DNA from 3 places in the Paenibacillus sp. Y412MC10 genome. Region 1 is predicted to be linked to each of the others. Evidence: predicted binding sites of a transcription regulator. Region 1 holds the regulator's gene; each other region holds the start of a gene.
The links. The regulator Rex, encoded in region 1, represses fermentation and respiration genes when NADH is low (regulators of the CRP and FNR family bind a similar motif). The targets are predictions, from matches to a motif close to TTGTGAAATATTTCACAA.
Positions count from the first base shown of each region.

Region 1 (10,445 bases):
CGCGCTCATCTTCGGGATTATATATCCCGCTCTCCGCTCGCTGATATCGATTACGCGGAATTGCTCACCTTCCCGGAGCTTGCGCCCGTGGAAGATTCATACCGCATTGTGGATGAAGACAGAACCGTCATCATGGCGCTGGCCGTGCGTTTTGGCCGCACCCGTCTCATTGACAATGCATTACTTCAACCAAAAGTAGGGGGATCCCATGTTTAGAACGATGATGAAATCCAAAATCCACCGCGCAACGGTGACGGAAGCCAATCTGAACTATGTGGGCAGCATTACCATTGATGAGGATCTAATGGAGGCTGCAGACCTTCTGGAGAATGAAAAAGTTCAAATCGTGAACAATAACAACGGCGCCCGTCTGGAAACGTACGTGATCAAAGGCGAGCGCGGCAGCGGCGTCATTTGCTTGAACGGAGCAGCCGCACGTCTTGTACAGCCCGGCGACAACGTCATTATCATTTCTTATGCCATGATGTCCAAAGAGGAATACGACCATCACACCCCGACGGTCGTGATCGTCGACGAATCGAATAAGCCGGTTACGACGGAATATCGCGAAGTTCACGCCGCCATTCTCTAAAGAACCAAAATGTGTCGGGACCCTAAAGGGATGAAAAGACCGTCTTCTACAGAAAATGAGTTCAGGTCGACGCACTGATCTCATTTTTCCGCTAAGGGTGGGATGCAGCTATGTTTCAACATGTATTCGCCGAAATGAACAACATGTTAGATGAAATTGTGAAGCATTACCCTTCTGCTCAAGGTCCCCAAAAACAGGCGCTGGTACAAAACTGGAACATGCTCAAAAGCATGAGCGAGGGCATTATCGAGGAGTGGCTGCATTTTGAAGAAAAAATGGCCATCTTCCGCGAGAGTGCAGCGTCACCTCCGGTTTTTCCGCCGACCGAAGCGCCTGAATTGCAGCTGGATGCGTTCGTTCGCGGTCAAGGTTACTACAAGCTGTTGATGTTCCAGCCGGCCATACAGCAGTTTGAGGCAGCCGCCGCGGTATTTCCGGACAGCCTTCTGATCAAGTTGTACATTGCCATGTCCCATCTGTATTTGGGGCAAACCGCCCAAGCATCCGACGTACTGATCTCCATCCTGCCCCTGGCTGACAACAGAAAGCTTCGGGCGATGATCTACAATGCGCTTGGATGCATCGAGGTGTTGAATGGCCAACAAGCAAAGGCCGAGGAACATTTTGCACTGGCGATTCATAGCGATCCAACGCTTCCCGACCCCATGATCAACCTGGAGGTCTGCAAGCAGAATCGCGGTGAGCTCCAGTACGGCAGCCAATTGATCTCTTTGCTGTAGAACTCAAGCCACAACAAGAAGCGATGCCAGAGCTCACCCTTGAGACTTTGGCATCGCTTTTTGCGTACGGGAGCGGTACAGAAAGCCTGGGGATTTTTTACCCGGAATGTTCAAAACCCGCAACTTCTGGTATGCTGTTAATTAGTCTGGAGGAAAGGGATTTTATCGAAATGAAATTTGCCGTATTGGATTTTGAAACCACGGGCAACCAGTCTGCAGATGAAATCATTCAGGTTGGACTGGCCATCATCGAAGAGGATCGAAGCATATCCCGCGTATACGGCACCTATGTCAATCCCGGGATTCCGATCCCTCCTTTTATTACCGGTTTGACCGGCATTTCCGACAGTGATGTAGCGGATGCTCCGTCATTGGAAGAAATGATGATGGAGCTTGTGCCCATGCTCGACGATGTCGTATTGGTTGGACATAACGTCGCTTTTGATTTTAACTTTTTGCAAAACGCGCTCGATCGCTGCGGCTATTTACCGTTCAGCGGCCGTATTCTAGATACGATGCACTTCTTAAAAATATGCTTTCCCTCGCTCCCGTCCTACCAGCTCGGGATGGTGTCCTCTCATTTCGGCCTGGAGCATGACCGTCCGCACCAGGCGGACAGCGATGCGCTTGCCACAGCCTATGCGCTGCTGAAATGTTTGGAGGAGATCGACGAGCTTCCGCTGCTCACCATTCAGCGTTTAAGCGACCTGTTTGCCGACGAGGACAGCGACTTGGCCTGGTTCTTTGACGGCATTCGTTCCGACAGGGAGCACCAAGCCGTACAAGCGGGGGACACCCATACGTACTACCGCCAGTTTGCCTTGGCGGTGGATGATTGGAACGATATAGCACCTGTCAGAGATGAGACTGAGCCCAACCCTTTGGCCGATGTAAGCTTCGAGCAATACATGAACGATGTCCGTGAACGCCTGAAGGAAACGCTGCCTCATTACGAGAGCAGGGATGCCCAGGACATGATGTTCCAGGAAGTGATGCAGGCGCTGGATGACAATAAACATCTATTGATCGAAGCAGGCACGGGAACCGGCAAATCCCTTGGATATTTGCTGCCGTCGATCTATCAAAGCGTGAAGCAGGAACAGAAGGTTATGGTGAGCACGCATACGATCAACCTTCAAGAACAGCTGCGTGACCGGGATATTCCCCTGCTCACCCAGGTTGTTCCTTTTCCTTTTAAGGCGGCCATTTTCAAGGGCAGGGGACATTATTTGTGTTTGAGAAAATTTGAACATAAAATAAATAGAAGAGATTTTCATTCCCCGAAGGAAGACGTAATCACGGCGGCCCAGATGCTGGTCTGGCTAACCCAGACGGAGAACGGGGATGATGAAGAGCTAAACCTTGGCGGACGCGGAGGGGATTTTTGGGAGACCATCTCCAGCGATTCGGATTCTTGCCTCGGACGCGCCTGCCCTTGGTTCCGCAAATGCTACTATCACAGGGCCAAGCATGAAGCAGGCATCGCGGATGTCGTCATTACGAACCATTCGAAGCTGTTCACCGACGTGAAGGCGAATCATCAGCTGCTGCCAAGCTATGAGCGCCTCGTCATCGACGAAGCGCATCATCTTGAGGATGTCGCCGGCAAGCACCTTGGCTTGCAGATGAAGTATTTTTCGGTGGTCCATACCTTGACCCGTTTGTACAAAGACAGCCGAAGCGGGCAGCTCCCGGCTCTGCGCCAGCTGCTGCAAGCTTCGCCGCACGAGAAGGCAGTCGAATGGTCTTCCGTCATCGACCGTTTGTATCCGGACCTGATTACCGTAAAAGAGAATTGGGATCGGCTCAGCGATCAATTGTTCGGACTGCTTCCGGAACGCGGAGACGCTTCTCCGGGAGATGCCGGCCAATTCTCGCTCCGCCTGTCCCCGCTGAAGAAGCCGAAGGATTGGGATTCGATGGCCGAACTGGAGCATCAAATTCATCTGACGCTGGGCGATGTCGTGCGCAAGGGCGATAAGCTGATCGCCGAAATGAAGGAAGATTTGGATGACTACAGCGCGGACAGCCTGTTAACCGACCTTTCGGGTCTGTTTAAGGACCTGGCCGCGCATCGCGAAGACCTGCGCTCCTTCATGGCCCTGAACGATGAGGGCACGGTATACTGGATGGAGGCGAACGGCAATTTCCGCAGCAAATCGCTGCAGTTGTATGCCGTGCCCGTCGACGTGAGCTCTCATTTGAAGGAATTGTTTTTTGACAAGAAACAAAGCGTGATTCTGACATCGGCGACCTTGTCGGTGGACAAATCGTTTCAGTTCATGATCGAGAACCTGGGTCTTCAGGAAGCGGCTGAAGCGGGGAACCTGAACACGGTTCAGCTCCCGTCCCCGTTTAATTACAGGGAACAAGCCCTTCTTGTCGTGCCGCGTGATTTTCCGAGCGTGAAGGGATCGGTCGGGGATGCACTCTTTGTGAATACGCTCGTGAAGTCTTTGGCCGATACGGCCGTCGCTACGCATGGCCGCATGCTCGTCCTGTTCACTTCGTACCGGATGCTGCGCCAGGTGCACGAGCCGCTGAAAGAAGCGCTGGCATCAAGCGACATCACGGTATTGGGACAAGGTATGGACGGGACCAGCCGTACCAAGTTAATCCGAAGATTTCAGGACAGCAGCGCTTCCGTGCTGCTGGGCACCAGCTCCTTCTGGGAAGGGGTAGACATTCCGGGTGAGGCGCTGACTTGTCTTGCCATCGTCCGGCTGCCGTTCCAGCCGCCGAATCACCCCTTGGTCGAAGCCAAGAGCGAACTGCTGCAGCAGCAGAAGAAGAATCCCTTCATGAAGCTTTCGGTTCCGCAAGCGGTCATTCGTTTCAAACAGGGGTTTGGGCGTCTGGTGCGAACAGCACAAGATAAAGGGATCGTGATCGTGTACGATACCCGGGTCATTGAATCCTATTACGGGAAGTATTTCTTATATTCCTTGCCGGGGCCGAAGATGGAGCACATGCCGACAGAGGGGATCGTTCCCCGAATTTCGGAATGGCTGCAGGAAGAGGCAAGCGCGGGAAACCAAGCGGAATAAAGTGAAACCAAGCACGATCAACAAAAAAAGATGTGGTTATTAACCTATTATTAGGGGGAGCATGCATGAAATCGGAAAAAATTTCGGAAGCCGTGGTCCGCAGATTACCTGTATACTTGCGCTATTTGAATGAGCTTCAGAAGAGGGAGGTTTCTACGGTTTCCTCCCAGGAATTGGGACAGAAGCTGGACCTCAATCCTGCTCAAATTCGTAAGGACCTGGCGTATTTCGGTGATTTTGGACGGAAAGGGATCGGATATGATGTTTCTTATCTGATCGAGAAGATTCGCCAGATTCTGAAGCTGGACCAGAAGATCAATGTCGCATTGGTCGGGGCCGGTAATCTTGGACATGCATTATCGAATTACAATGCATTCCTGAAGGATAATATGAAGATTGTGGCGATTTTCGATTCGTATTCTCCCAAAGTTGGTATGAAAATTAACAATTTGGTCGTACAGCCGATGGAAGAGCTGGAGAAGACGGTTCATGAGCACGGCATTCGAATCGGGATTATTACCGTTCCGGATTTCGAAGCGCAGAACGTAGCGAATCAGCTTATCGCCTCAGGGATCGAGGCGATTCTGAACTTTGCGCCAACCATCCTGAAAGCCCCAGCCCATATCCGGATTCATACGGCTGATTTTACAACGGATTTGCAAAGTTTGGCCTATTATTTGGATAACGGCAAGGAGGATGCAGCACATGACAACAACGAAGTGGATGGTTAAGAACGGAACGTTTGCAGTACTGGAGGAAGACCGATCCGTGCTGCGCGGATATATGGTGGTCGAGAACGACCGGATCACGTACCTGGGCGAAGAGGAGCCCGTCGTGGAAGAGGGAACAGAGATTATCGACGGAACCCATCTGTTCTTCCTGCCTGGATTGGTGAACACGCATGGACATGCCGCCATGTCGCTTCTTCGCGGCTATGGGGACGATCTGGCGCTGCAGGTATGGCTTCAGGAAAAAATGTGGCCGATGGAAGCCAAATTCACGTCAGACGACGTATATTGGGGCACATCGCTCTCCGTGCTGGAGATGATCAAGGGCGGAACCACGACGTTTGTGGATATGTATGACCATATGGATCAGGTCGCGAAGGTTGTCCAGGACTCGGGAATGCGCGGCGTCCTGACGCGCGGCGTAATCGGTTTATGCCCGCCCGAGGTACAGCAGCAGAAGCTGGATGAGGCGGTGGCATTCGCGAAGGATTGGCATGGCAAGGCTGACGGCAGAATTACGACGATGATCTCGCCGCACGCGCCTTATACCTGCCCGCCGGATTTCATCGAAAAATTCGTTCAAGCATCCCATGACTTGAACCTGCCTTTGCATACCCATATGTCCGAAACGGAAACGGAAGTGGCTCAGAATGTTAAGGACTACGGGCTTCGCCCCGTTGCCCATTTGGAGAAGCTGGGCATGTTCTCCCGTCCTACGCTCCTTGCGCATGCCGTTCATCTGACCGATGAAGAAATCGAAGTCTTGGCCAAGCATCAAGTAGCCGTATCGCATAATCCCGGAAGCAATTTGAAGCTTGCGAGCGGAGTCGCCCGCGTACCTGCGCTGCTCAAAGCCGGCATAACGGTGTCGCTCGGTACCGACGGACCTGCTAGCAACAATAACCTGGATATGTTCGAAGAGATGCGGCTGGCTGCCCTGATCCATAAAGGAGTGAGCGGGGATCCGACAGCCATTCCGGCCTCCGAAGCGCTTCGAATGGGTACGGAGTACGGAGCCAAGTCCGCTTTCCTTGAGGATATCGGTATGCTCGCGGTTGGGATGAAAGCCGATATGATCGCATTGAATACGGATCAGGCGCATTTCCTTCCGCGGACCGACTATATTTCTCACGCGATCTACTCTGCCAGCGCGAAGGATGTAGAGCATGTATGGGTTGACGGCAAGCAGGTGGTGAAGAATGGCGCGAGCCTTACTCTCGACGAGGAACGCATCCGCCGGGAAGCGCAGCGTGCATTTGAGCGTCTTACAACCCTCTAGGGAATAATCAAGGGGAGCGAGGAAGACGGATTTGAAGAAAAAAACGAAGTGGATATTGCTAAGCGTGTCCGGCGTCCTGCTATTATTGCTTGGCCTACAGCTCTATTATTCCTATGTTATGAAAGATACGTGGAATGAAGAAAGAATGGCGATCCTTGCAGCGAAACAGCATGGCCAATTGGTCTCGTCCGACAAGACCTATAAATCGGTATGGGGCGAGGACAATAACTATTGGGTGGTCAGCGGGAAAGATAAAGACAATCAAGTCCGCATGGTCTGGGTGAAGTTTACGGACGATAACGTTCCTGTTGAAGGGGCAGATGCCGTTCAGTCGGTGTTATTGAATACGGGCATGTCAGAGGCCGTGATGCGGGACCAGATCCGAAACGAAATGCCGGGTGCGGTCATCAAGCGATTGCTGCCGGGAATGTATGAAGGCGAGTATGCCTGGCAGCTGCAATATGAAAACAACGGTCAGCGCGGTTACAGATTCTATCGTTTTCAAGACGGAAACGCCATCGGAAATGATATTATTCTTCCTAATCAATAAAAAAACAAATGAAAAGGCGTCCCCTTATAGGGATGCCTCTTTGGCACATAAATATGTAAGCGCATACAGAAATAAATTGGTAAAACTGTTCTAAATATTTTCACAGACAAGCATGAAAAAGTATATAAGATGTGATATACTCGTACTTGTACGAATTGAGCAGATCAATTACATGCGTCACTATATATCGTTGTTATATGTATTATTGTGCTGCAATTGCTATACAAAATTTCATATCGAAATTGAAGGAGGAACTTCATGAAACTGCGCATTGTACCTATCATGCTGACTGTCGTGATCTCAGCATCGGTCCTCTTTGGCGGTTGGTTTCTGTATCGGCAGATGGCTTTGCAGAATCCGCTCGCAACTGTTGTGTCACAATACGACGGCGTGAAAAGTTCTCATATAGATATTAAACAGGATACCGTGACTTTGAATCTTGATTTGGCTCCGGATGCGAATTTACAAGGTTTGGTTCAGCATATTAAGCAGGAAGGCAAGTCCGTGATCGGCAAGCGGGAATTGAGAATCCAGGTGGAGGACCATTCCTCGGAAGCATTGGATCAATGGTGGGAGCAAGCGATGCTGTCGGTTGCCGAAGCGATGGACAATAAGCAGTATACCGATATTCAATCATCGCTCGAGCAGTTGGCTGCCCAGTCGCCGAATTTGAAAGCAAAAGCAACGATCGATGACACCAATGTCTATGTCAGCTTGTCGGACGGCAAGTCTGGTAAATTTATAATCTTGCCGCGTCAACCTGGCAAAATGGAGGTGTGGAATCATGCCTAAATTAGCTAAAGAAATTATGTTAGGTTTCATTCCGGTTTTGTTGGTATTCCTTGTGTTTGTCGGCGTGAACATCGTGCCTCTCTTAATAGCTGCAGGACTCGTAGGCGGCTTGCTGTTTATAGCCAAGATGAAGGGCGGCATCGCGGTTGGTGCCGGAAATGAGCGAAAGCGGAAGAAGAGCGGGCCGGCCAAGCTGACGTTCGAGGAAATCGGCGGGCAGGATAACGCTAAGCAGGAGCTGCGGGAAGCATTGGATTTTCTGATTCGTCACGAAGACATCAAGAAATTCGGCATACGTCCATTGAAGGGGATTCTTCTCACAGGGCCTCCGGGAACAGGGAAGACCTTGATGGCCAAGGCCGCTGCCCATTATACCGATTCTATATTTGTCGCTGCTTCCGGCAGTGAATTCGTGGAGATGTATGTCGGCGTCGGTGCAGGGCGTATCCGGGATTTGTTCAAGGATGCCCGCAACCGCGCGGCCAAAGAAAACAAGCAAAATGCCATCATCTTCATCGATGAGATCGACGTCATCGGCGGTAAACGCGAAGGCGGCCAACAGCGAGAGTACGACCAGACGCTGAATCAGCTGCTGACCGAAATGGACGGCATCTATTCGCAGGACACGCCTCGCATTCTGGTGATCGCCGCAACGAACCGTAAAGAAATGCTGGACAGCGCGCTGCTGCGTCCAGGACGATTCGACCGCCATATTCAAGTGGATCTGCCTGATAAGAAGGGCCGGACGCATATCTTGAACCTGCATGCGGGCAATAAGCCGCTGCATCAAGATGTCGACCTGGAGAAAATAGCAGAGGAAGCCTACGGCTTCTCGGGTGCACAGCTGGAGAGCGTCATGAACGAAGCCGCCATCTATACGATGCGCGAGAACGAACAATTTATCCATCAGCGTCATCTGTCCATGGCGATTGACAAGGTCATGATGGGCGAGCGTTCCGATCGTGAATCGAATTTGGAGGAGAAAAAGCGTGTTGCCATCCACGAATTGGGACATGCTATCATGGCAGAGCTGGTGCGCCCAGGCAGCGTGAAGCAAGTCGCGCTCAGCCCGCGCGGCAAGGCGCTTGGTTATGTTCGCCATAATCCGCAGCAGGAACAGTATTTGTACACAAAAACCTTCCTGGAAGAGCAGATTATGATCGCTCTTGGCGGCGCGGCCGCCGAAGAGATCTATTACGGGGGCCGAAGCACGGGCTCCAGCAATGACTTCGAGCAATCGCTGAACATCGTGGAGACGATGATGAAGTCGGGTCTGACGTCGCTGGGTATCGTTAACATGAACATGGTTACTACCGAAGAGCTGATGAAAGAGAACAATGTGATATTGGAAGAGCTGATGAATCGCACCAAAACTCTTTTGGAGCAGAAACGGCCAATATTCGACAATTCTCTTGACATCCTGTTGAAGGAAGAAATACTCTCGGGAGAACAATTTCGTTGTCAATTTCGTGAAAACGCGCTTTTACCAGCATAAATTGTTATGCTGGTTATTTTTTTTTACTTTTTTGTCGTGCTAAGATATTATTATACTTTGTGCTCTAAAATGTATTTTTCGACAAATGGGGTACAATTAAAGTATAGAGATAAGGAAAGGGTGGAGTAGAAACCATGTACTTCAAAAAAATCGGCGTTGTAGGCGGCGGGACCATGGGGCAAGGCATTGCGGAGATGCTGGCAGCCAAGGGCCTTGACGTACTGCTCGTAGAGAAAACTCCAGAGAAACTGGACTATTCATACCGAATGATCGAGACCAGTCTAGATAAACAACTGGAGAAATGGGGAATTACCCAGGCAGAGAAGAAACTGATCCTGAACCGGATTCAAAAAGTAACTCATTTTGCGGAGCTTAGCACCTGCGATATGGTAATTGAGACGATCATAGAGGACTTGGATGCAAAGAAAGAAGTATTTACACAGCTGGATCAAGTTTGTCCAGGCCACGTAATATTAGCAAGTAATACCTCCACGCTTAGTTTGACGGAGCTCGCCAGCTCCACCAAATATCCTGAGCGTGTTATTGGCATGCACTTCATACATCCCGTTTCCAAGGTCGACCTCGTTGAAATCATTCGCGGCCTGAAGACTTCAGATCATACGTTTAACGAAACCAAACGCTTTGTTGAGGAAGTTTCGGATAAAAAGGGCATCATGGTCTATGAATCTCCAGGTTTCGTCACCACCCGCATGATCACGCTCATGATCAACGAAGCGATGCATCTCCTGCAAGAAGGCGTAGCCTCCGCGGAAGATATCGACGACGCCATGAGAATCGGATATAACTTCCAGCACGGACCGCTGGAGATGGCCGACCGTTTCGGCCTGGATTCCATTCTCGCCGCGCTGGAGCGCATGTTCCGCGAGTACGGCGAACTGAAATACCGTCCATCGATTGTCTTGAAGAAATTGGTTCGCGCAGGACAACTGGGCGTTAAAACCGGAGAAGGCTTTTTCAAGTACGACAAGGATGGTGACCGGGTATGAATATTCTCGTAATTAATGCAGGCAGTTCTTCGCTGAAGTATCAACTGTACGATATGACGGATGAATCCGTGCTGGCAAAAGGATTGGTTGAACGGATCGGCATGGATTCCTCGATTCTGACGCATAAGCCGACAGGAAAACAGGACGTAACCGAAGTCAGCGAAATTCTGGAGCATACTACCGCGATCCGCAAAGTGCTTGGCATGCTGACAAAC
Region 1 is NC_013406.1:2,571,649-2,582,093, forward strand. Features, by position in the region: gene panC (pantoate--beta-alanine ligase) at 1-216, shown strand, start outside; gene panD (aspartate 1-decarboxylase) at 209-592, shown strand; gene GYMC10_RS11215 (hypothetical protein) at 703-1,332, shown strand; gene dinG (ATP-dependent DNA helicase DinG) at 1,503-4,379, shown strand; gene GYMC10_RS11225 (redox-sensing transcriptional repressor Rex) at 4,445-5,110, shown strand; gene GYMC10_RS11230 (amidohydrolase) at 5,085-6,386, shown strand; gene GYMC10_RS11235 (DUF5590 domain-containing protein) at 6,418-6,936, shown strand; gene GYMC10_RS11240 (hypothetical protein) at 7,195-7,728, shown strand; gene GYMC10_RS11245 (AAA family ATPase) at 7,721-9,223, shown strand; gene GYMC10_RS11250 (3-hydroxyacyl-CoA dehydrogenase family protein) at 9,358-10,230, shown strand; gene GYMC10_RS11255 (acetate/propionate family kinase) at 10,227-10,445, shown strand, end outside.

Region 2 (10,445 bases), 270 kb from region 1:
CTGTTCGTGCCGGGAGACGGGTTTGAGGACGGTACCGCAGTATCCTTGAAGACGCTTGAGCCCGTAACGGATTTCGAAAAATACCGCAGCGATTACGACTATATATTGCAGCTGATGAAAATGTCCGATGAGTACGTGAAAATGCTGCCCAAGCGGGCACCGTAAAGCCAACAATTCGATAAAATAGGAAAGGGATTGTTTCATTAAGCCGGAAACTGGCTTTGATGAAACAGTCCCTATTTTTTGCGGAGGCTTCAGTGGAGGATTGCCTCACTTTCGTGGCCTGTGCTATTATTATCCTTATTGTTAACCTATTTATTATTAAAAATGGTTGACAATCAGAATGGAGAGGGAGATTTTGATTATGACAACACAAACCCATTACGATTGGTTGACGCTGGCGGATCGGGTCGTGAAAGGACATGAAGTGACCCGGGCCGAAGCCTTGGCGGTTCTGAACAGCGAGGACGGGGAGCTTCTGAACATTATGCAGGCCGCCTATCACATTCGTCGCGAGTATTATGGAAACAAGGTCAAGCTGAACATGATCGTGAACACGAAATCCGGCCTCTGTCCTGAGGATTGCGGATATTGCTCCCAGTCCATCGTGTCGGAAGCGCCCATCGAAAAATACGCATGGCTGACCAAGGACAAAATTCTGGAAGGCGCGCGCGAGTCGATTCGCCGTAAAGCGGGAACTTATTGCATCGTGGCATCCGGACGCCGACCTTCTAATCGGGAGATTGATCATGTAGCCGAAGCGGTGAAGGAGATTACCCGGACGACCGATCTGAAGGTGTGCTGCTGCCTGGGCTTCTTGAATGAGGAACATGCGCGCAAGCTCGCCGATGCCGGGGTCCATCGATACAACCATAATCTGAATACTTCCAAAGATAATTACGGGAATATTACGACTACGCATACATACGATGACCGGCTGGACACGGTGAAGCAGGCAAGCTCTTCCGGAATGTCCCCTTGCTCCGGAGCGATTTTCGGAATGGGGGAGAGTTTAGAAGAACGGGTGGAGATTGCGTTTGCTCTGAAATCGCTTGGAGCGGATTCGATTCCATGCAATTTTCTGAATGCGATCGAGGGAACCCCTCTGGAAGGACGCAGGGAATTGACACCGATGATGTGTTTGAAGATTCTTGCCATGATGCGGTTTGTTAACCCGACGAAGGAGATACGGATTGCAGGGGGACGGGAAGTGAACCTGCGATCCCTTCAACCCCTTGGCCTGTACGCGGCGAACTCCATATTCATCGGCGATTATTTAACGACAGAAGGCCAGGCTCATACGGCCGACTGGGGATTGATTGAAGACCTTGGGTTTGAAATTGAAGAAAACGCGCTGTCGTGATGTATTGACAATTAGGTGCGGAGCACATACTATATACCCGTAGGGGTAGGATTGGCGATTTTTTAAGCCCGTGATCTTACCGCCATGGATCATGCTGAAACACATGATATTGATGGGGGAATGCTTCGTGCTGATTGCATCTGCCGCACTGATAATCTTTATATCCGGTCTCTACTACCGGAGGTATGTACCTATAACAGGTTTGCGCTTCATGAAGTGCAGTGATCTTCGTCTGGCACAGAAGGAATGCCCGAATCTGAAAGTGCTTGATGTACGCGATGTGTCCGAATTTATGGAATGTCCGAGGAAAGAGACCATCAACATCTCGCTTGGAAGGTTGCCGTATGTGTGGGAGAAGGAGCTCAAGCCAGATGATTCCGTAGTTATCGTAACGCCCAAGCGCTCGGATGGAATCCTGGCTGCGCGCAAGCTGAAGAAGGCCGGCTTTACTTCGCTTTTTTATTTGCAGGAAGATTGCACGGCGTGCAATTCCGTGCAGCGCGCATCGATGAATTGATCCCAATCTGATCAGCAGGTTCATGCTGGTCTTTTTTTTTGCAAAAGTTGAACGCCTTAACGGTTTGACAATGATAATCGTTATCATTTAGAATGGTATATAGTTCGTTTAATTAGGCATATTTTCGCTAAGGGAGTGTTTATGGATATGTTGATCGAGACTAAAACGATTATTGTTAAAGCAGGCACCTCCAACCTGGTCGTGGAACGTTTCAGCAAGCCAGGACCCATTGAAGAAATTGAAGGGTTTATCGATCTGAACGTTCTTGTGAAGAATGCGAAACGTACCGACGAAACGGAAGAAGTTATCGTGATGATCCGCTGGGAGTCGAAAGAAGCGTGGAAACGCTGGGAAACCAGTCCCGCGCACATCCAAGGACACCGCGACAACCGCGGAAAGCCGCAGCCTGAGCATGTCATCAGCTCCAGCCACGGCATGTACGAGGTCATGGCATCCAAAGGGCCGAGACCGGTTCAACAGGCATAATCATTCTCTATATTCCAGAAGAAGCGGCTGCTGCAGCCGCTTCTTCTTTTTTAGTTACCTTGTCGATTCTAAGGGGCTGACAGGGGTTAAAACGACGGAATTTAGGGAACCGTAAAGGGATGAAAGGCAAGAACAACTAATCATTCCACCTTCTGCTGGGAGGAAGTCAACCATGTATCATCTGTACAGCCATAACGATTTGGATGGCGTCGGCTGCGGCATCATCGCCAAATGCGCCTTCGGTGAAGGAATCGATGTCCGTTACAACTCCATTCACGGATTGAATCAACAAGTCGAAAGGTATTTGAACCGGACCTCCGTACAGGAGAACCCATACGATATGCTGTTCATTACGGATTTGTCGGTATCTCCTGACATCGAGAAGGAATTGAACGTGTTTGTCGAAGAAGGGGGACAGGTGCAGCTTATCGATCACCATAAAACAGCCCTCCACCTCAATGAACACAGCTGGGGACAAGTGGATGTAACGCATCGGGACGGCCGCTTGGCATCGGCAACCTCGCTGTTCTATGAATATTTAATCGAGCATGGACATCTCGGCAGAACCGAAGCGCTGGACGAATTCGTTGAGCTGGTGCGTCTCTATGATACATGGGAATGGGAAGAGGGCGGCAAGATCGAGGCTAAGCGCTTGAATGACTTGTTCTACATGTTGTCCCTGGACGAATTCGAGAGCAAGATGTCTGAGCGCCTCCGGGAATCGCACGAGGGCTTCTTCTTTGATGAATTTGAACAGAAAATCCTGGACATGGAAGAGAATAAAATCGAGCGTTACATTCGCCGCAAGCAGCGGGAACTCATTCAAACCTTCGTCGAGGAGCATTGCGTCGGCATCGTTTACGCCGAATCCTATCATTCCGAGCTTGCCAGCGAGCTGGGAACGAGCTATCCCCATCTTGACTACATCGCGATACTGAATATGGGCGGAAGAAAAATGAGCCTTCGAACCATTCATGATTTTGTGGACGTGTCCGAAGTGGCGATGCGGTATGGCGGTGGCGGCCATGCCAAGGCTGCGGGGTGCACCATTACAGAGGATGTGTATCAATTGTTTGCGGCGGACTCGTTTGAGCTGGAACCGATCCGGTTCGATGCTTCGCGCAATCATTTCAATATCAAAGGAAGCGAGTCCGGCGTGCTGTACGAAAGCTGGGGCGAGGATTTGCTGTTTGTTTACGCTTATGCCGGGGAATGGGTGATCGAGTGGAACGGAGAACCTCTCCCATTCCGGTTCAGGTCGTTCGAGGAAGCAGAGCGGCATATGAAGCGCCAGTACGGGGTCTGGTTGTCCCGGGATGACGTATTTGTGAAGATGCTGAAGGAACAATGGATCCGAAACCGTACCCATGAGCGTCCAGGCTTGCCGCCGGATATGGATGAGGAGAAATTAATGGAAGATCTGTAGACGGATCAGCAGGAAGAATGATCTCGCACGATGCGCTGTATTGTGAAGACAGGAGGAATATTCGGTGAAAAAAATGATCGCCGGCTGGGCCCTAGCCCTGCTGACGGCAGGTATCCTCGCTTGGAGTCAAACGCAGAGCCATTCCGAGCCCTCCATTCCCTCGGCGGTTCACAGCAAAGAACTGCTGAAGGATGTTCCCGTACCATGGTCCGCCACAAAAAACACGATTCGGTTGAATACATCCGATCCAGTAAGTGCGGCCGTACTGACTTCCAAGACGCTGTGGCAGTCCACGAACGTGCACAGCCGCCCGCAGACCGTGATCCTCGTGGATTCCGCTCACTGGTCGATCGCGGCTGTCAGCGTCGATCTGACCCAGCTTAGCGAGGGGCCTTTACTCTTCGTTGAAGAAGGGGGGATCCCGAAGGAAACCTTGGAAGAGCTGAGACGGCTGAAGCCGAGGGGGGCGGAGCACAACAAGGGGATTGAGATCATTACCGTCGGTCCGATCTCGGATCAGGTGATGAAAGAGCTGAACGGACTTGAATACAAGGCCGATCACATTCCTGCCGGGGAAGCCGCGGAAGCGGCAGCAGCAATTGATGCCTATGCTTCCAGGGTAAATGGTTCAGTACCGACCTCGGTTATTGTCGGATCGATGGAACGGCCCGACTATACGCTGCCCGCGGTAAGCTGGATTGCCCATATGCCGGAAACGATGCTGTATGTCAGCGAGAAGGACGTGCCCGAAGAGACGGCGCAGGCCCTAAGGCAGCGTAACGGGAAGGCGAATATCTACGTCATCGGACCTGAAAAGGTGGTGTCCCAGGCCGTTGAAGACGAGCTGCGGCAATATGGGAAGGTAACGCGCATATCCGGAGACGATCCGTATGAGAATGCCATTCATTTTGCCCAGTATCATGATCCCGGGACGGGTTTTGGCTGGGGAGTACAATCGCCGGGATACAGTTTCTCCTTCTCGAGGCCGGACTCGCCGGCATTGTCCATTGCGGCCGCTCCATTGTCCCATATGGGTAAACACGCCCCTCTATTGTTTACGGAGCGCGACGGAGTGCCACGCTCGATTGCGAAGTATGTTGACTCGATCAGGCAACAGAGTGACGCCTCCAAAGTGGAAACTCCCTATAATCATGCCTGGATCATCGGAGATGAACAGACCCTGACCACCAAGCTCCAGAGTGAGATTGATGAAATTCTGGATGCGCCTGCAGGACATGACTAATGGAGCCGCAAATGGCATTGGCAGATGAAGCTGCATATGGAATGCAAAAAGAAACCGTTCCTCGTAATTGGCGGGCCGCACGTCCCTAGTTCCGAGAAACGGTTCTTTTTGCATGTTTGAAGTACGATGGGGGAATGATCCGCATGCAGCACCATCAATAGAAAAAAGAGGGCATCCCTCGAGATCCAGGATCTTTTGGGACGCCCTCTTTGATATTGGTGATATGTTCGTGATAGCGAACGATGATCGACGGTACACGTTCACCCCAGATTTTCGCGAGACTTAAGCGTACCAGCCCCATATGAAGATGAACAGCGTTCCGAAGATGGTAACCAGCCCTACGAACAGGGCGAACGCGATGTTGATATAGACGGACTTTTTGTCTTCGCTTTCCCCGACGTGCATGAACAGCATAAGCTGAACGGCCGCCTGCAGAATCGCGGTGACCAGCAGAACGGCCACTTTCGAAGCTGCCGGCATATCCAGCAGAACGACGAGCGCGACAGCTGAAAGGACGAGGGACGATATATAACCCGCTACATGCTTAATTGGAAACAGCTGTTTTAACATGTCACATCAGTCCTTTCAGATACACGAAGCTGAAAATGAAGATCCACACAACGTCCAGGAAGTGCCAGTAGAGCGAGAAGATAAAGGACTTGTTGGCTGTGGAATGATCCAGTCCATGCTTTTTAAGTTGAATCAGAATGGCGGTTCCCCACAGGAGACCGAAGGTTACGTGAGCTCCGTGCGTGCCAAGCAATGTGAACAAGCTGGAGGAGAAGGCGCTGGTTGAGAGCGTTACTCCTTCATGAACATAGGTGAAGAATTCAAAGATCTCGATCCCGAGGAATCCCGCACCCAGCAGCAGGGTGATGACCATGAAGATCATCATCTGCTTTTTCAGGCCCAGACGCATCGCATGAACAGCCAAACCGATGGTGAAGCTGCTCGTTAAGAGCAGGAACGTCTCGAGCAGGACCGGCGTAATTTCAAAGATTTCCGCTCCGCTCGGACCGCTGGCAAAGCGGTTCACGAGAACGAAGTAGACGGTAAACAAGGTAGCAAAGAGCGCAATTTCAGCTCCGAGGAACAGCCAGAAGCCGAATATACGATTGCGGTTTTCCTCTGTTCCATATTCCAGCGGCTGAGTGGCATCTATTTTCATACCGTATCACCCCGCAGTTTCTGTTCGGTTTGAACAATCTCTTCAACCGGAATGTAATACCCGTGATCACGGTCGAAGGACATGGTAGCCATAATAATCAATACCGCGATACCGGCAACGATGGATGGAATCCACCAGCTGAATACCAGGAAGAAGCCCAGGAAGAAGAAGGCGATGCCCAGTATAAATGGTTTTCCGGTGTTGCTTGGCATGTGAATCTTCGTGATTTTCTCGTCCGAAAGCGGCTCGTTGTTTTTCTTGGAGAACCAGAAGGCATCACGGCCTTTGACTTTCGGCGTTACCGCAAAATTGTAAACAGGAACCGGACTTGGCGTCGACCATTCCAGTGATCGTGCATCCCATGGATCTCCCGTTTTGTCGCGCGGCTCGTAACGTGTACTCCAGTAAATGTTGTACACCAGAAGGATGAATCCGATCGCCAGGCCGACCGCGCCGACCATCGACAGCATATTCAGCGGACCAAAGCCAGTTTCGGCCGAATACGTGTACGTACGGCGGGTCATCCCCATAAGTCCCAGGAAGAACATCGGGAAGAACGTTACGTTAAATGAGATGGCAATGAACCAGAATGCGATTTTGCCAAGCTTTTCGTTCAGACGGAAGCCGAACACTTTAGGGAACCAGTAATGGAAACCGGCAATGACGGCGAATACGGCGCCTGGAATGAGCACATAGTGGAAGTGGGCAACCAGGAACATCGTATTGTGATACTGATAGTCGGCACTGGCCATCGCCAGCATGACGCCGGTTACGCCGCCGATCGTGAAGATCGGAATAAAGGCAAGCGAGTAGAGCATCGGCGTCGTAAAGCTGATTCGACCCTTGCGAAGCGTGAAGAGCCAGTTGAATATTTTGATCCCGGTCGGTACGGCAATCGCCATCGTCGTGATGGAGAAGAAACCGTTGACCATGGCCCCTTGACCCATCGTGTAGAAATGGTGGGCCCATACCAGGAAGGACAATCCGGAAATAATCGCCATACTCAATACCATGGAGCTGTAACCATACAGGTTCTTTTTGGAGAACGCTGAGATGATCTCGCTGAAAATACCGAATGCCGGCAGAATAACGATATATACCTCAGGGTGACCCCATACCCAGAACAGGTTGGCCCAGAGCATATCCATGCCCCCGTTGGCCATCGTGAAGAATTGCGAGCCGAAGATGCGGTCGAACATCATAAGCAGAAGCGCAATCGTAAGCACAGGGAAAGCAAAGATAATGATGACGCAAGTGATCAATACCGACCACGTAAACATTGGCATGCGCATCAGGGTCATACCCGGCGCGCGCATTTTCAGGATGGTTACGATAAAGTTAAGGCCTGTCAGCAAAGTACCAATCCCTGAAATCTGAAGCGACAGAGAGTAGTAGTTGTTGCCGACCGTCGGACTGAATTCGATACTGGCCAGCGGGAAGTAAGCGGACCAGCCGGCATCAGGCGATCCTCCGATAACGAAGGAAATGTTGAACAGCATCGCTCCGGCGAAGAACAGCCAGAAGCTGATTGCGTTCAGTTTAGGGAATGCAACGTCACGGGCACCGATCTGGAGCGGAACGATGACGTTCATCAGACCGAAAATAAACGGCATGGCCATAAAGAGGATCATGATGACCCCGTGAGTCGTGAATACTTCATTATAATGCTGCCCGGTCAGAAACTTCATCTCCGGTGCGGCGGTTTGCGCACGCATCATGATTGCGTCGACGCCCCCGCGGAACAGCATGATCAATGCACAGATGATGTACATGACGCCAATTCTTTTGTGATCCACGGTCGTCAGCCATTCCCGCCACATATATCCCCACTTCTTGTAATAGGTCAAACCGAAGAGGATTGCGAGCGAGACGAGCACGATACTCACCATGGCGCCGTAAATTAACGGATCACCGGTAACGAAAAATTCGTCCCATTTCATAAAGGCCTAGCTCCTTTCTGGATGTATGAAGTAGATCGGGTGAACAACGTTTCACTCACCGATTTAATGTCCATCATGTTGATGATTTGGGCTTTCTTCAGCCGGGAAGTTCGGCAGCGGTTCGTTTGGATCCACGTTCGTTTCGCTGTCAAATTCCGTTTCTTCCGTTGTTGCAGGATCCGGGTGGACGTCTTTATGGTCCTGATGCTCCTCATTGCCGTTGACGTCACCGCCATGGTGATGGTCTTCGGATGGCGGCTGGCTGAATTCCAGATGCGTGTTGGAGAAAGTCATCCGACCGACATGCGCGGTATCCAGAAGCTTCTTGAACTCATCTTCCTTCAGTTCAGGCGCGGTGTCCTTTACATCCTTAACCCACTCATCGTACTCGGCAGAGGTCATGGCAAGAGCTTCGAACTCCATATGGGCAAAACCTTCGCCGTTGAAGTTCGCGTTACGGCCCATCATCGAACCCGGTACGTCGGCAACCATGTTCAGCTTGGTGATCATGTCGCTCATCGCGTACTTCTGTCCGTGAAGCTGAGGAATCCAGAAGCTTGTGATCGGACCGAACGAATACAGTCTGAACTCGATCGGACGATTGGTCGGAATGTTGACGTAATTAACGGTTTCGATTCCTTCTTCCGGATAGCTGAAGTGCCATTTCCAGTTGGAAGAGGAAGCGTAAATAACCAGAGGCTTTTGGTTCTCATAACCTTCAGGCACATTCTCGACGGCCACCGTCGTTTTGACGGTTACGACCGAGAGCACGGCAACGATCAGAATCGGAATGGCAGTCCACAGAATTTCCAGCCATTTGTTGCCCTCTTCATGAGGCGGCTCGTAACCTTCGTTGGATTTCTTGGCTCGATATTTGGTGAGCATGTAGATATAGAGCGCGTAAACTACCGCTAGAATTCCGACCATCATGAGAATAGAGAATATGATTGTATCGGATAGGGTTCTGGCAGCCGGTCCTTTCGGATCTAATACCGTGAGCGAGCTGCATCCCGATAAGAGCAAGGTAAAGCATAAAAACATTGCAAATAACGGCCCTCTTTTGTTCATGATGTACCCCTTTCCTTGAAACGTTCGTTCGATTCAATGTTACTGACACATCTATAGTAGGAAGTTCCGGTCGGCTTTGCAAAACACATAAACTTGTATAATTAACAAATAAATCCACATTCGTGTCAATGTATGTAATTTTATGTGTTCAATTTGTTACAAAAGAGTACGGTTGTGAGCGAAATCATTGTAGTGGCGCGGTTTTGAGGCAGTTCATACTTTGTTCAAATATTCACGAGAGTTACCAGTTTCGTCACAATTCCGGGCCTGTTTTTCACCGCAATCGGCCCCTAAACCTACCGAATAAATCCCAGTATTGATAAGGGGTTAGACGTGCATGTATAATTTTTCACAATAAATCCGAAGCCGATTTTTATTTCCAGTTTACTTATTTAACCAAAAGGCTCGAAGAGGCTTGTGATATGTTATAACCAAAAAATTGGAACGAGATATTTTGCTGGGAATTGTGAAACGCTTGATAGGAAAGAGAGGGGAGCCAGTGAGGTCGTTCTGGATATGGTTTTTATTTCTTGTTTTGAGCTGGCTGTGCGCCTTCGTCCCTGTACTGCAGCATGTTGATCCGGATCCATTGCCTTGGCGATTAGGGAGCAGCGCCATTTTTTTCGCGGGCTTTTTTTGGCGCCATTATACCGTGCCAGGCCTGCAATGCTATTTGTCACACTGCTCGCAACGTCGGTATTTTCGGTAATCTCCTTGTGGCCCGCGAGTACGGATGCAACGAACCCGTACGATATTTGCGATGAAAGCTGAGAGAACTCGATGAAAGTGAGTGTTCTTCAAAGTTTGCTCGACGGACTTCTCAGCATGGTTAATTGCTGCTCATCGGGGTATTGTGCATGGGTATTGGGATCAATCTGATGGAACGGCGTCATGTGTAGGCTGCAAGCAAGCATAAACGATAACATGATGGCGCGCTAAATAAAGAAAGGGCTAATCCAGAGAATGTACGGCATTCCTCGGAATAGCCCTTTGCTTTTGCTGTTTACAACACATGGAGGCGAATAAGCTCCGCAAGCCGAATAAGTCCCTTCTCCAGTTGATCGTAGGAGGCGTAGGCAAAAGATAACCGCAGATGCTGCTGGTCGTTACGGTCATAAATATTTCCGGGATTGAGCAGCAGGCCTTCCTTCAACGCCTGCTCGAATAACGTACGAATGGAGATCGGCTTTGCGATGCGGAGCCAAACATAAAATCCGCCTTGGGTTTTATTCCA
Region 2 is NC_013406.1:2,840,557-2,851,001, forward strand. Features, by position in the region: gene GYMC10_RS12435 (LTA synthase family protein) at 1-165, shown strand, start outside; gene bioB (biotin synthase BioB) at 362-1,363, shown strand; gene GYMC10_RS12445 (rhodanese-like domain-containing protein) at 1,491-1,880, shown strand; gene GYMC10_RS12450 (antibiotic biosynthesis monooxygenase) at 2,028-2,366, shown strand; gene GYMC10_RS12455 (DHH family phosphoesterase) at 2,539-3,792, shown strand; gene GYMC10_RS12460 (cell wall-binding repeat-containing protein) at 3,866-5,035, shown strand; gene qoxD (cytochrome aa3 quinol oxidase subunit IV) at 5,318-5,605, opposite strand; gene qoxC (cytochrome aa3 quinol oxidase subunit III) at 5,607-6,203, opposite strand; gene qoxB (cytochrome aa3 quinol oxidase subunit I) at 6,200-8,143, opposite strand; gene qoxA (cytochrome aa3 quinol oxidase subunit II) at 8,207-9,211, opposite strand; gene GYMC10_RS12485 (PLP-dependent aminotransferase family protein) at 10,215-10,445, opposite strand, start outside.
Region 2: a site for Rex is predicted at 9,432-9,449, ahead of qoxA (cytochrome aa3 quinol oxidase subunit II). Genes of this name have one in related genera too.

Region 3 (10,445 bases), 1.4 Mb from region 1:
GTGTACCCGGCGTTTCTGATGCGATGTAAAAAACCCGTCATAAGCTACAATGACCGGCAGGCGCACGTCTTCATGTTCCGCGATTCGCAGCGCCATGATATTCATGTCATACACGGCCTGCGGTGAACGGGCGGTCAAAATCACCCAGCCGGTATTCAGACCGTAGTAAAGATCCGAATGGTCACCGCGAATATCGAGCGGTCCGCTGACTGCACGCGTCACCAAATTCATGACCATCGGGAAACGTGTGCCCGCCTGCACAGGAAGCTGTTCGATCATATACAGGAAACCATTCGCGCTGGTAGCGTTGAATACCCGTGCTCCGGCTGCGGCCGCACCGTAGCAAATCCCCGCCGATCCATGTTCGCCGTCAGCGGGAATCAGCTTGATGTCATGTTCGCCGCGTGTACGCATCATGTCGAGATATTGGGCAATTTCCGTAGAAGGCGTAATCGGAAAATAACCCATAATGTGATAGTTAATCTGGGCAGCCGCCATGGCAGCCATTTCGTTGCCCGATTCGAAGACTGCCGTTTGAGCGGCCGCCAGCTTATTCTCCGTTGTTTCTTGAATTTGCATATTCATGATCGGACTCCCTCCGCAGTTAAATAGGGAAACGATTGCGGCACACGGTGCTGCTCCGCATAATGCGGTTCTTCTAACAGGGCAGCCAAAGCGGTGGTCGGACAAGCTTCGATACACTTCAGGCAGCCTTTGCAATACTGATAATCGATACCTTTCATAAACATCTGCATATTCCCGCGCTTATCCGGCTTCGTCTCCCACACGATGCAGAAATCCGGACATACCGTATCGCAGGCGGCACAGTGAATGCAGTCCTCGATCTTGTACTCTGGCAAATATCCCTGCCGGGAGCCGCTAAGATCCTTCAGGACACTGTTCGCCGTAACGTTCAGAATCCCGCCCAGCTCCTGCGTTTCATATCCAAGAATCGGCTGCGGTCTTGCGAAAGCGATTGGGTCTATAAGCGCTGAGCCGTTTCCCAAGGAAAGGAACCGGACTTCGTTATATCCTCTGTCAAAGGTCCGCACATTCGCTTCCACGAGGTGGGGCAGCTTTTTCTCAAATGTTGTGCGGATCACCTGCCGCATATCGTCCGGGTCTAGAAAGCTGCAAATCCGGAACAAAGCCCCAAGCATGGCCGTATTCACTTTGGTTTTTTCCTCAACGGAAATGTTCAGCGCATCAACTACGGCCAGCGTTCCCTGGGTCATGTTCAGATCAATGGCCACTTCGGACAGCGCTCGCGCCGTATTCACAAGCACCGTTCCATCAGGCTGTAATCCGCTTATGACATCGATCGTCTTATACAAGGCTTCATGAAATACGCCGACGACATGCGGCTGCTCAATGGGACTGTGATCGCGGATTTCCACCTCGGGATCGCAGAACCTTACGAAGCTCTTCACCGGCGACCCTTTTTTCTCCGAACCATAGCTGGAAAAATTCGAACCGTTAAGTCCGGAGCCGGTGACCCCGGCTTCGGCCAGCATTTTTCCGGCCAGATTGGCGCCAAGCCCGCCGATGGATTCGAGACGGATCTCGAAAAATCCCAGTTCATTCTTTTGAGGCAAAATCGACATGTTCTCTCCTCATTTCTTCTTAGGTCATTAATTCCAGTTTAAAAGAAGAAACGGACCGGGTTTGTGATTAAACTCACTACTCAAAAAATTGTGATTCCAATCACTATGTCGGTTGTGGGAGCGAAGTATACTGTCTTCAACAGTCCAATTGCGAGGCAATCATTTACTGACCTTACGACTAATAATCACAAAATTGGAGGAGAAATCATGAATAATAACGCCCAAGAGAGCTTACAGCATCAGCCGTCCATGTTCTGCTTTCAATGTCAGGAAGCATCCAAAGGAACAGGCTGCACCATTGTCGGCGTATGCGGCAAACCGCATGATGTGGCAAACCTGCAGGATTTGCTGATTTATCTGCTGAAAGGTATCTCTTTTCTCAGTCTGGATGTCCGGCTGCCGGAGGTGCTTGAACAGCGCGTATCGCTGTTTGTGATGGACTCCTTGTTTGCAACGATTACGAACGCCAACTTTGACCGCGAGGTTTTTGTGGGAAGAATCCGGGAAGCGATCGAGCTCCGCGGCGAGGTGCGCACCTATTATAACGAACAATTTCCGGAAGGAACCGCCAATCTCCCTGATGCTGCCGTCTGGCAAGCGGATAACGAAGCTTCTTTTGATGAAAAAGCACGTACGGTGGGTGTCCTCTCGACCCGCAATGAAGACATCCGCTCGCTGCGCGAATTGATTACTTACGGCTTGAAGGGGATGGCTGCTTATACGTACCACGCGCTGCATCTGGAGAAGGATGATCACGAATTAAACCGTTTTATGCGCCGAGCGCTTGCCGCCACGCTTGACGACAGCCTTGAAGTGCAGGATCTAGTCGCCTTGACGATGGAAACCGGTAAATACGGCGTCAACGCCATGGCGATGCTTGATGAAGCGAACACCTCGGTTTACGGAAATCCGGAAATTACGAAGGTTAATATCGGGGTAAGCAACCGACCCGGCATTCTCATCAGCGGCCATGATCTGAAGGATTTGGAGGAGCTGCTAAAGCAGACGGAAGGAACCGGCGTGGACGTGTACACGCACAGTGAAATGCTGCCTGCCCACTATTATCCGGCATTCAAGAAATATGAGCATTTTGTAGGCAATTACGGGAATGCCTGGTGGAAGCAGAATAGCGAATTCGCAGCCTTTAACGGGCCGATATTAATGACGACCAACTGTATCGTTCCGCCGAAAGACAGTTATAAGGACCGTATCTATACAACAGGCAACACGGGGTTTCCGGGTGTCCGCCATATTCCAGAAGGAACAGACGGTGCTCCCAAAGACTTCTCCCTACTAATCGAGCAAGCGAAAGGATGCCCAGCTCCAACGGAACTTGAAACGGGTGAGATCATCGGCGGTTTCGCTCATGCCGCTGTGATGAACGTGGCCGATCAAGTCGTTGATGCCGTGAAATCCGGGGCGATCCGGCGCTTCTTCGTCATGGCCGGCTGCGATGGACGGATGAAATCCCGCAACTATTACACCGATTTTGCGGCTGAACTTCCAAAAGACACGGTCATTCTAACTGCAGGCTGTGCCAAATACAAATACAATAAACTGGATCTAGGCGAAATCGGCGGTATTCCGCGGGTCCTGGACGCTGGTCAATGCAATGATTCTTACTCCCTCGTCGTGATTGCATTGAAGCTGAAGGAAGTATTCGGCCTTGAGGATATTAATGATCTGCCGATTTCCTATAACATTGCCTGGTATGAGCAAAAAGCGGTGATCGTGCTGCTTGCCCTGCTATATCTTGGCGTTAAAAACATTCATCTGGGCCCTACGCTCCCTGCATTCCTGTCGCCTAACGTTGCCAAAGTCCTCGTGGATAACTTCGGGATCGGCGGCATTACCAATGTGGAAGATGACATAAAAATGTTCCTTGGCGCCTAATTAGTAGTCGAAGAAAACCTGATAAAGAAAAAAGGGCTTGGGTTATGCAAGCAATGATCTGCTTGGTAACTCATGCCCTTTCAAATTAAATAAGCCGCTTCCACTCAACAAGAAAATCCTTCCACGTCTCGCTATTTTTCAATTTACCTATCAATGTAACACCTTAATTCTTACCGCCATAGCCCTTATAAGTAGCGTAAACTGCATCTGCATATTGATCTGCCAGAATCGGACGGCCATAAGAATCCGTAGCTCCCGGATACCAGTTATCTCCACCGTTGTAGTGTAATAATCCGTTGTAGATATTTCCAAACTTCGTAATCTTCTCATTTAAAATCAACGCGCCCAGATATACCTGATCTTGTTCACTGCTATGATTATACGCACGGCCAAATTTTGAGCTGAATTGAGATAAATACGCATTGCGTGTGTTTGGTTCTACCTGCATCAATCCGTCGCCGGCCGATGGACTACCTGGTAAACCTGCTCCAAAGCTGCTTTCCTTTTTGATAACAGCACTTAGCAATAAAGCAAAATCTCCGCCTTTCCCATAGGCATTGTCCGCATTCATGACATATGTCCATATATGGCTTGGAACCTCGGCAGGCTTTGTTACTGTAGGAGGTGGTGAACCCGTATAAATCTTGACCGATGACATTTTGTCATTGATCGTGTTGCCAACCCAGGAAGAATCTGAAGTAAAGGTCCACTTGGTTCCTCCAAAATTATCATTCTCATATACTTCAACCGTCCAACCGCTTGGAACCTTAAGAGACGACATCCAGTCATTCGGAATTCCGTTTGCGTTCAACTGAGACAGTGTATAATTCCCTATTCCGAGTGTCACTGCTTTACCTCCATAGTTTATATCTGCATAGAATGTTACTCCGTTCGTTGTCGGTGGTGTCGTTGGTGGCGTAGTTCCGCCGCTACCGCCTTTCTGCCATAAAGCAGGGACATTGGACGGTTCCCAACCTACGAGAGAAGTATGTGCCTGAAGACAGGTATAAGTGCTTCCACTATAGGTTACTGTGTCATTTACTGCATATGCCGTATTTGGAGCCCATGTCCCTCTAGCGGCTGCGTTTACTGACGGTAAGGCTGCGCAAAATGTAGATAGAAATACTACTAGAACTAGCAAAAGTGATAGGGGCTTAAAAGAAAACCTTTTATTAGTCATTTTCAAACCTCCTTGTTTCTTTATTTATCTGTAGCGCTCCCATGAGACATGCCACAGATTTTTACTGTGCTATTATCTTACTTTATTTACATTTTCTAAATTAATTCCGCAATTTTTTGATGTTACGGTAGGAATATATGTAGATCGGGACCCAAAAGCAATTAAAGTCGTACTAAACAGAAGAAAGACTATGTTGACGAGTTGAAGCTCCTCCCTGATTCAATAAAAAAACCGAGGAAAAACAGGAGTGGATACCTGAATTTCGCCCGGCTTGTAACACAACTTTAGGCTTTAACACGACTTTATAGGCTTTGAGATGACTTTAATTGCGTTCTACTCCTAACGCACTAACAGTGCGCAACACTCCACATGAATCGTGTGCGAAAGATTTGCGATATTAGCTATATCTTCGGCAAAGAATCAGGGTTACATGCTGATGATCAAATATTTTTACCAATTAACCCAAGTGAAGCACGGCTTTTCCTGAGAATTTCCGTTCCATCAGACTGCGGGCCACGCTGTCAATCTCGGTCCAAGGCGTCTCCACTTCGATCCGTGGCGTTAACCGCCCATCTGCGACCAATCCGGCCAGCAAGCTCAGATCGTCCGCAGCTGATTGACGATTAAGTTCGTCTCCGAGAAAGAAACTGTACAATGTTCTTCCTCCTCTCGTCACCAGATTACTCATATCAATCGTCGCGATATTTGAAGAGGAAAATCCTAAAGCAACGCAAATGCCTTGCGGCGCAAGCTGCGGCAGCAAGGCAGCCAGTGTATCCCCGCCTACCGAATCGATGATCAGATCGTACGGACCGAATTGGTGGGCTGATGAAATTGCCGAATATCCAATGATAACTTCTTCAGCTCCCGCCTCTCGAACAAGCTCGGCCTTCTCTTCCGTGCTGGCCGTACCTACAATGTATGCGCCGGACTGTGCCGCCAGCTGGTGAGCGAACAGTCCAACCCCACCAGTAGATCCTGTAATGAAAATGCGCTTTCCGAGCAGCATGCCGCCTTTTCTAAGTGCATAAAGCGCCGTCAGGCCCGCTACGGGTAAGGTAGCCGCTTCCGTAAAAGTGAGCTTGTCCGGGATTTGGGCCAACATCGACACGGGAGCAGCAACCTGCTCGCTCCAAGCTCCCATCGGGAGCAAACCGACAACCCGGGCCCCTTTCTGCGGACCTGCACCGTTTTTGGCCGGCTCGATGACAATTCCGGCGAAATCCCAGCCGGGGCGCCTAGATGCTTCCTGCTCCTTGACGTCTTTCACTTCTCCGCGATTAAGAGAGACGGTTTTCACTTGCACGAGTGCTTCCCAAGGCTGGGCCTGTGGTGCTTCAACTTCCTTGAACGCCAAATGTGACGGAGCAAGCGGATCAACTACTATGGCACGAATCATATTGTATCTCCTCCATTCGTTATGCGTCATTAGATGACTTTCGTTTTCATTGAGGAGTATAATTTAACTAAATGATTATCCCAAGTGCAGAACTACACTTCATAAAGAGGGGGAGAGAAGATGGATATACCTACTACGGAGAATTCCAGACTTAAAATCGTAATCGGAGAGATCGAAGCGTTGCGGATGAAACGCCAGCACGAGCTTGCCGACCGGCCTCACCCGTACTTAAAACGATTTACCCAACAAGAGCTGAACGACGAGGCATTTCCATCGTATAAAAATCTGCTGGTTGGGCGTTCCCGGCGCATACCGGATCGTCAGATGATCATAAATATTGCAGAATATCTTGATTGTACTTCCGACGAGCGTAACGATCTGCTAATGGCAGCCGGTTACCTTCCGATCCAGACTGAACTGGAGGGACGGGCGCTGGAGCGTGCATTGGAATGGTCGCATCTAACGATGAGAAGCATTCCTTTTCCTGCGATGATTGTAACACACACACAGGATATCAAGGGGGTTAACGAGCCGTTTCGCCATTTGTTCGATATCCCATTGGACCGTAATTACGATGGATTAATGAACAGGATTGATTTACATTTTAATTCCGATTTGCCTATCCGGTCCCGCTCAACTTTCGATAAAGCTTCGTTCGAGCAGTGGGAAGCACACGCCAAAAACGGGATAAATGCGTTTAAGCGAGAACACATACTTTCCCGTTACGATGCGTGGTATCAAAAATTGTTTCATAAATTCCAGAAATATAACGTGGACGAATATCCGAATGTGCTGGATGCAGGGGAAGAAATTGATCATGTGCAAACCATACTAGCCAGAATCGAAAGCTCCGGCGAGCTTGTTCCCATTCGCTACAGACAGATTTCTATTTCTGCAGGCAGCCGTTTATATCCGCAGATCGCGGTTTTCCTGCCGGTCGATGCTGCCGCGCGTAAAGTTTTCGAGGACCTAGGATGTCCTACGGATTGTGAATTTTCCATTCATGGAATATCTTATTCCTAGAAATCATTTTCGGACGAAGTAAAGTTGGTCCAAAAGATGCCTGGGTTGCTTTGTTCCTATCTATGTAGCCTTAAAGTTTAAATGTTGATTGTCAGGAAATAAACCGGTGCTGTAGTTCAGGCTTTCCATTCTTCTTGAACTGGCGGATACGGGACTTCAAGAATTGATATCCTTCATAGGAGGGAAACTCAACGATAGTCAACCACCAATCCTTGAGAAGGACTCGTGGACGGACGGCGGTTCGCTATTAAAGATTAACCTCCTATGACCAACTTTCCTTCATGTGCAAAAAAAAGAGAGGGGTTCACCCCCTCTATGCTATGTCCGCCAATACATCTCAACTATTAGTCTTTCCAAACCAACACCGCCACGCTCTCCACATGCACCGTATGCGGAAACATATCCACCGGCGTAACCTCCACCGTCCGATACCCACCATCTTCGAGTATCCTTAAATCCCTTGCCAACGTAGACGGATTACAACTCACATATACCACGCGCTCCGGCTTCATCTCAAGAATCGTCTCCAAGAGTCGCGGATCGCAGCCCTTACGCGGTGGATCAACCACGATGACGTCCGCCTCGATGCCCTGCTCTTTCCAGCGCGGGATCACGTCTTCGGACGCGCCGACTTCAAACTCCACATGCTTCATACCGTTCAGTTCTGCATTGGCACGAGCATCCTCGATCGCTTCCTTCACGATCTCGACCCCATACACCTTCTTGGCATGTTGGGCCAAGAACAGGGATATCGTCCCGATGCCGCAATACGCATCGATCACGGTCTCCTCCCCAGTTAATCCCGCATACTCCACCGTCTTACCGTAGAGCACTTCGGTCTGAGCCGGATTCACTTGGTAGAAGGAACGTGCGGAAATCGCGAACTTCACATCGCCGATATAGTCATGGATGACCTCACGACCCCACAGGACGCGAGTCACATCTCCAAAAATAACGTTTGTTTTGCGTGTGTTCACGTTCTGGCAGATGCTCACTACAGCCGGGAGTTCCTTACGGATGGCAGCGATCCACTCGTTCACGCGCGGTATCCGCTCGCCGTTCGTGACGAGTACAATCATCATCTCTCGGGTAGCAAAACCGATCTTCACCACCACATGGCGAAGCAGGCCCTGACCTGTCTCTTCATTGTACGCGGTGATACCGAGCTTCCGGCCGATGGCTTTGACGCGGCTAACGACCTCGTCGTTCTGTTCATGCTGGATGAGGCATGTCTCCATGTCCACGATCCGGTGGCTGCCCCGGGCGTAGAAGCCGCCGACCAGGCCGCCTTCCGTTACGCCGATCGGCACCTGGGACTTGTTGCGGTAGCGCCAAGGCTCGCTCATACCGAGTGTCGGCCGCACGAGGATCCCCTCTTGATCTGATTCAACGCCGGACACGGCAGGATTGGTCCCATTGGTTTCAGAAATCTCAATGTCCCCTCCACCATCTGTGCCACTCCGCTTGTCGTCCACACATGTCTCTCCAGCAATTGCCGACTCACGCACCACCCGCAGCTTCCCGATCCGCTCCAGATTGTCCACCACCAGCTGGCGCTTCCACTCCAGTTGACCGGCATAATTCATATGCTGCAGCTGGCAGCCGCCGCATTGGTCGTAGATCGGGCATGGGGCCGCGATGCGGTTCGGGCTCTGCTCGACCAGCTCAAGCAGCTTGGCATAGCCATACTGCTTCTTGGTCTTGAGCACCTTCACCCGGGCCTTCTCGCCAGGCAGGGCACCCTGAACGAACAGGGTGTAGCCGTCGGCACGGCCAACCCCTTCCCCGTCATGGTTCATTCCAATAATATCGATCACGACCTCGTCGTTCTTGGCCACCGGCAGGTCCAGGAGGGCCGCCGAAGCCGCCGGCTTGCCGCTGCGGCGCGTGTCGCTTCCCTTGCGGTTCTTCTTCATGATGTGCAGTTCACTTCTTTCCGTTCAACTTGTCCCTTACCACTCTATATTCCCAATCGGAACACCATCCATAATCAAAGCGGATGATCTTCCGTTATCCTTCATTCGCTTAAACAACAAAAAGCTCCCCCAAGGGAGCTTAGCGCACAAGCTCACGTCCATCATTATACGGGAGCCTCGTATGTTATTCAATCCATTCCGCCTGCAAATCCAATCATTTACTTACAAGAGCCTGGAGCCTAAGCGGCGATCCTCGGCCTGTTCCATCTCATTCCATGGCCCATCGCCCCAATCGCCTATCCATCTCTAATGTGATCAGTCCCCGCTGAGCCTTCGGCAACAACCATCACGCCTTAAGCGCCCGTTGCCTTCCGCCTCTCTACCAGCTAAACATCTCAGCCAAAAATCCGCAAATGCTGCGGCAGAACGCGGAACGTGCCCGGCAGAACGCCGCCGAACTCGCCGTCCAGGTTCAGCTGAACCGGTCCCGGAGAGACGACCTCCATATAGTCGGTGCGGAAATGCACGACTCGCTTGTCGTTGATATGCTCGCCGCGAAGAGCTAGCGTAGCCACGCGCACAAACTCCGCCAGATTGCACTTTCGCAGCGCAATGACGTCGAACAAGCCGTCGTCGATGCTCGCGCCCGGCGCGATTTTGTCGAAGCCGCCAACCGAGTTGCTGTTCGCAATGAGGAACACCATGAACTCGTCATGGATCGCCGGATGACCGCTGGCGTTGATGATGAGCTCCTGCGGCGCGAGGCTGACCATTTTCTCGATCCCCTTCAAATAATACGCCAGCTGCCCGATCATCGTCTTCAGCTTGCTTGGCACCTCGTACGTGAGCTCGGTGAGCGTACCGCCGCCCGCGATATTGATGAAGTAGCGATCATTCGCTTTGCCCACGTCAATCGGACGCGTCTCGCCCCGAATCACCAGATCGCAGTACTCCTCCCAGTTCTTCGAGATGCCGAGCGCCCGCGCAAAATCGTTCGTGGTCCCCAGCGGGAATATGCCCAGCGGCGGGAGGTTATCCCTGCCGGCCATCCCGTTGATGACCTCATTAAGCGTACCGTCTCCGCCGGCCGCGATCACAAGATCGTACCCGCGCTCCACGGCATCCGCCGCTTCGCGAGTCGCATCCCCCTCTCCGGTCGTTGCATGACAGGAGGTTTCGATGCCAGCACTGTCCAGACGGTGCAATATATCAGCAAGCCGACGCTTCATTTCCTCCCGGCCGGAGGTTGGGTTATAGATTAACCTTGCATTTCTCATTAACGATACGCCACCTACTTATGATTTCAAGGATTGAAGAAGACGTTTGGCCTGCGACTCCATCCACTGCGGCAGCAGCGGATGCGGAAGCAAGGTCCTGCCGGAATACCGGCATTCCAGCCCCTGGAGCCGATCGGGTATTACCTTCTCCGT
Region 3 is NC_013406.1:1,169,029-1,179,473, reverse strand. Features, by position in the region: gene GYMC10_RS05000 (thiamine pyrophosphate-dependent enzyme) at 1-585, opposite strand, end outside; gene GYMC10_RS04995 (2-oxoacid:acceptor oxidoreductase family protein) at 582-1,604, opposite strand; gene hcp (hydroxylamine reductase) at 1,812-3,497, shown strand; gene GYMC10_RS04985 (carbohydrate-binding protein) at 3,661-4,677, opposite strand; gene GYMC10_RS04980 (zinc-binding dehydrogenase) at 5,135-6,076, opposite strand; gene GYMC10_RS04975 (hypothetical protein) at 6,197-7,099, shown strand; gene rlmD (23S rRNA (uracil(1939)-C(5))-methyltransferase RlmD) at 7,444-9,015, opposite strand; gene GYMC10_RS04965 (diacylglycerol kinase) at 9,411-10,292, opposite strand; gene GYMC10_RS04960 (sirohydrochlorin chelatase) at 10,311-10,445, opposite strand, start outside.
Region 3: a site for Rex is predicted at 1,666-1,683, ahead of hcp (hydroxylamine reductase). Genes of this name have one in related genera too.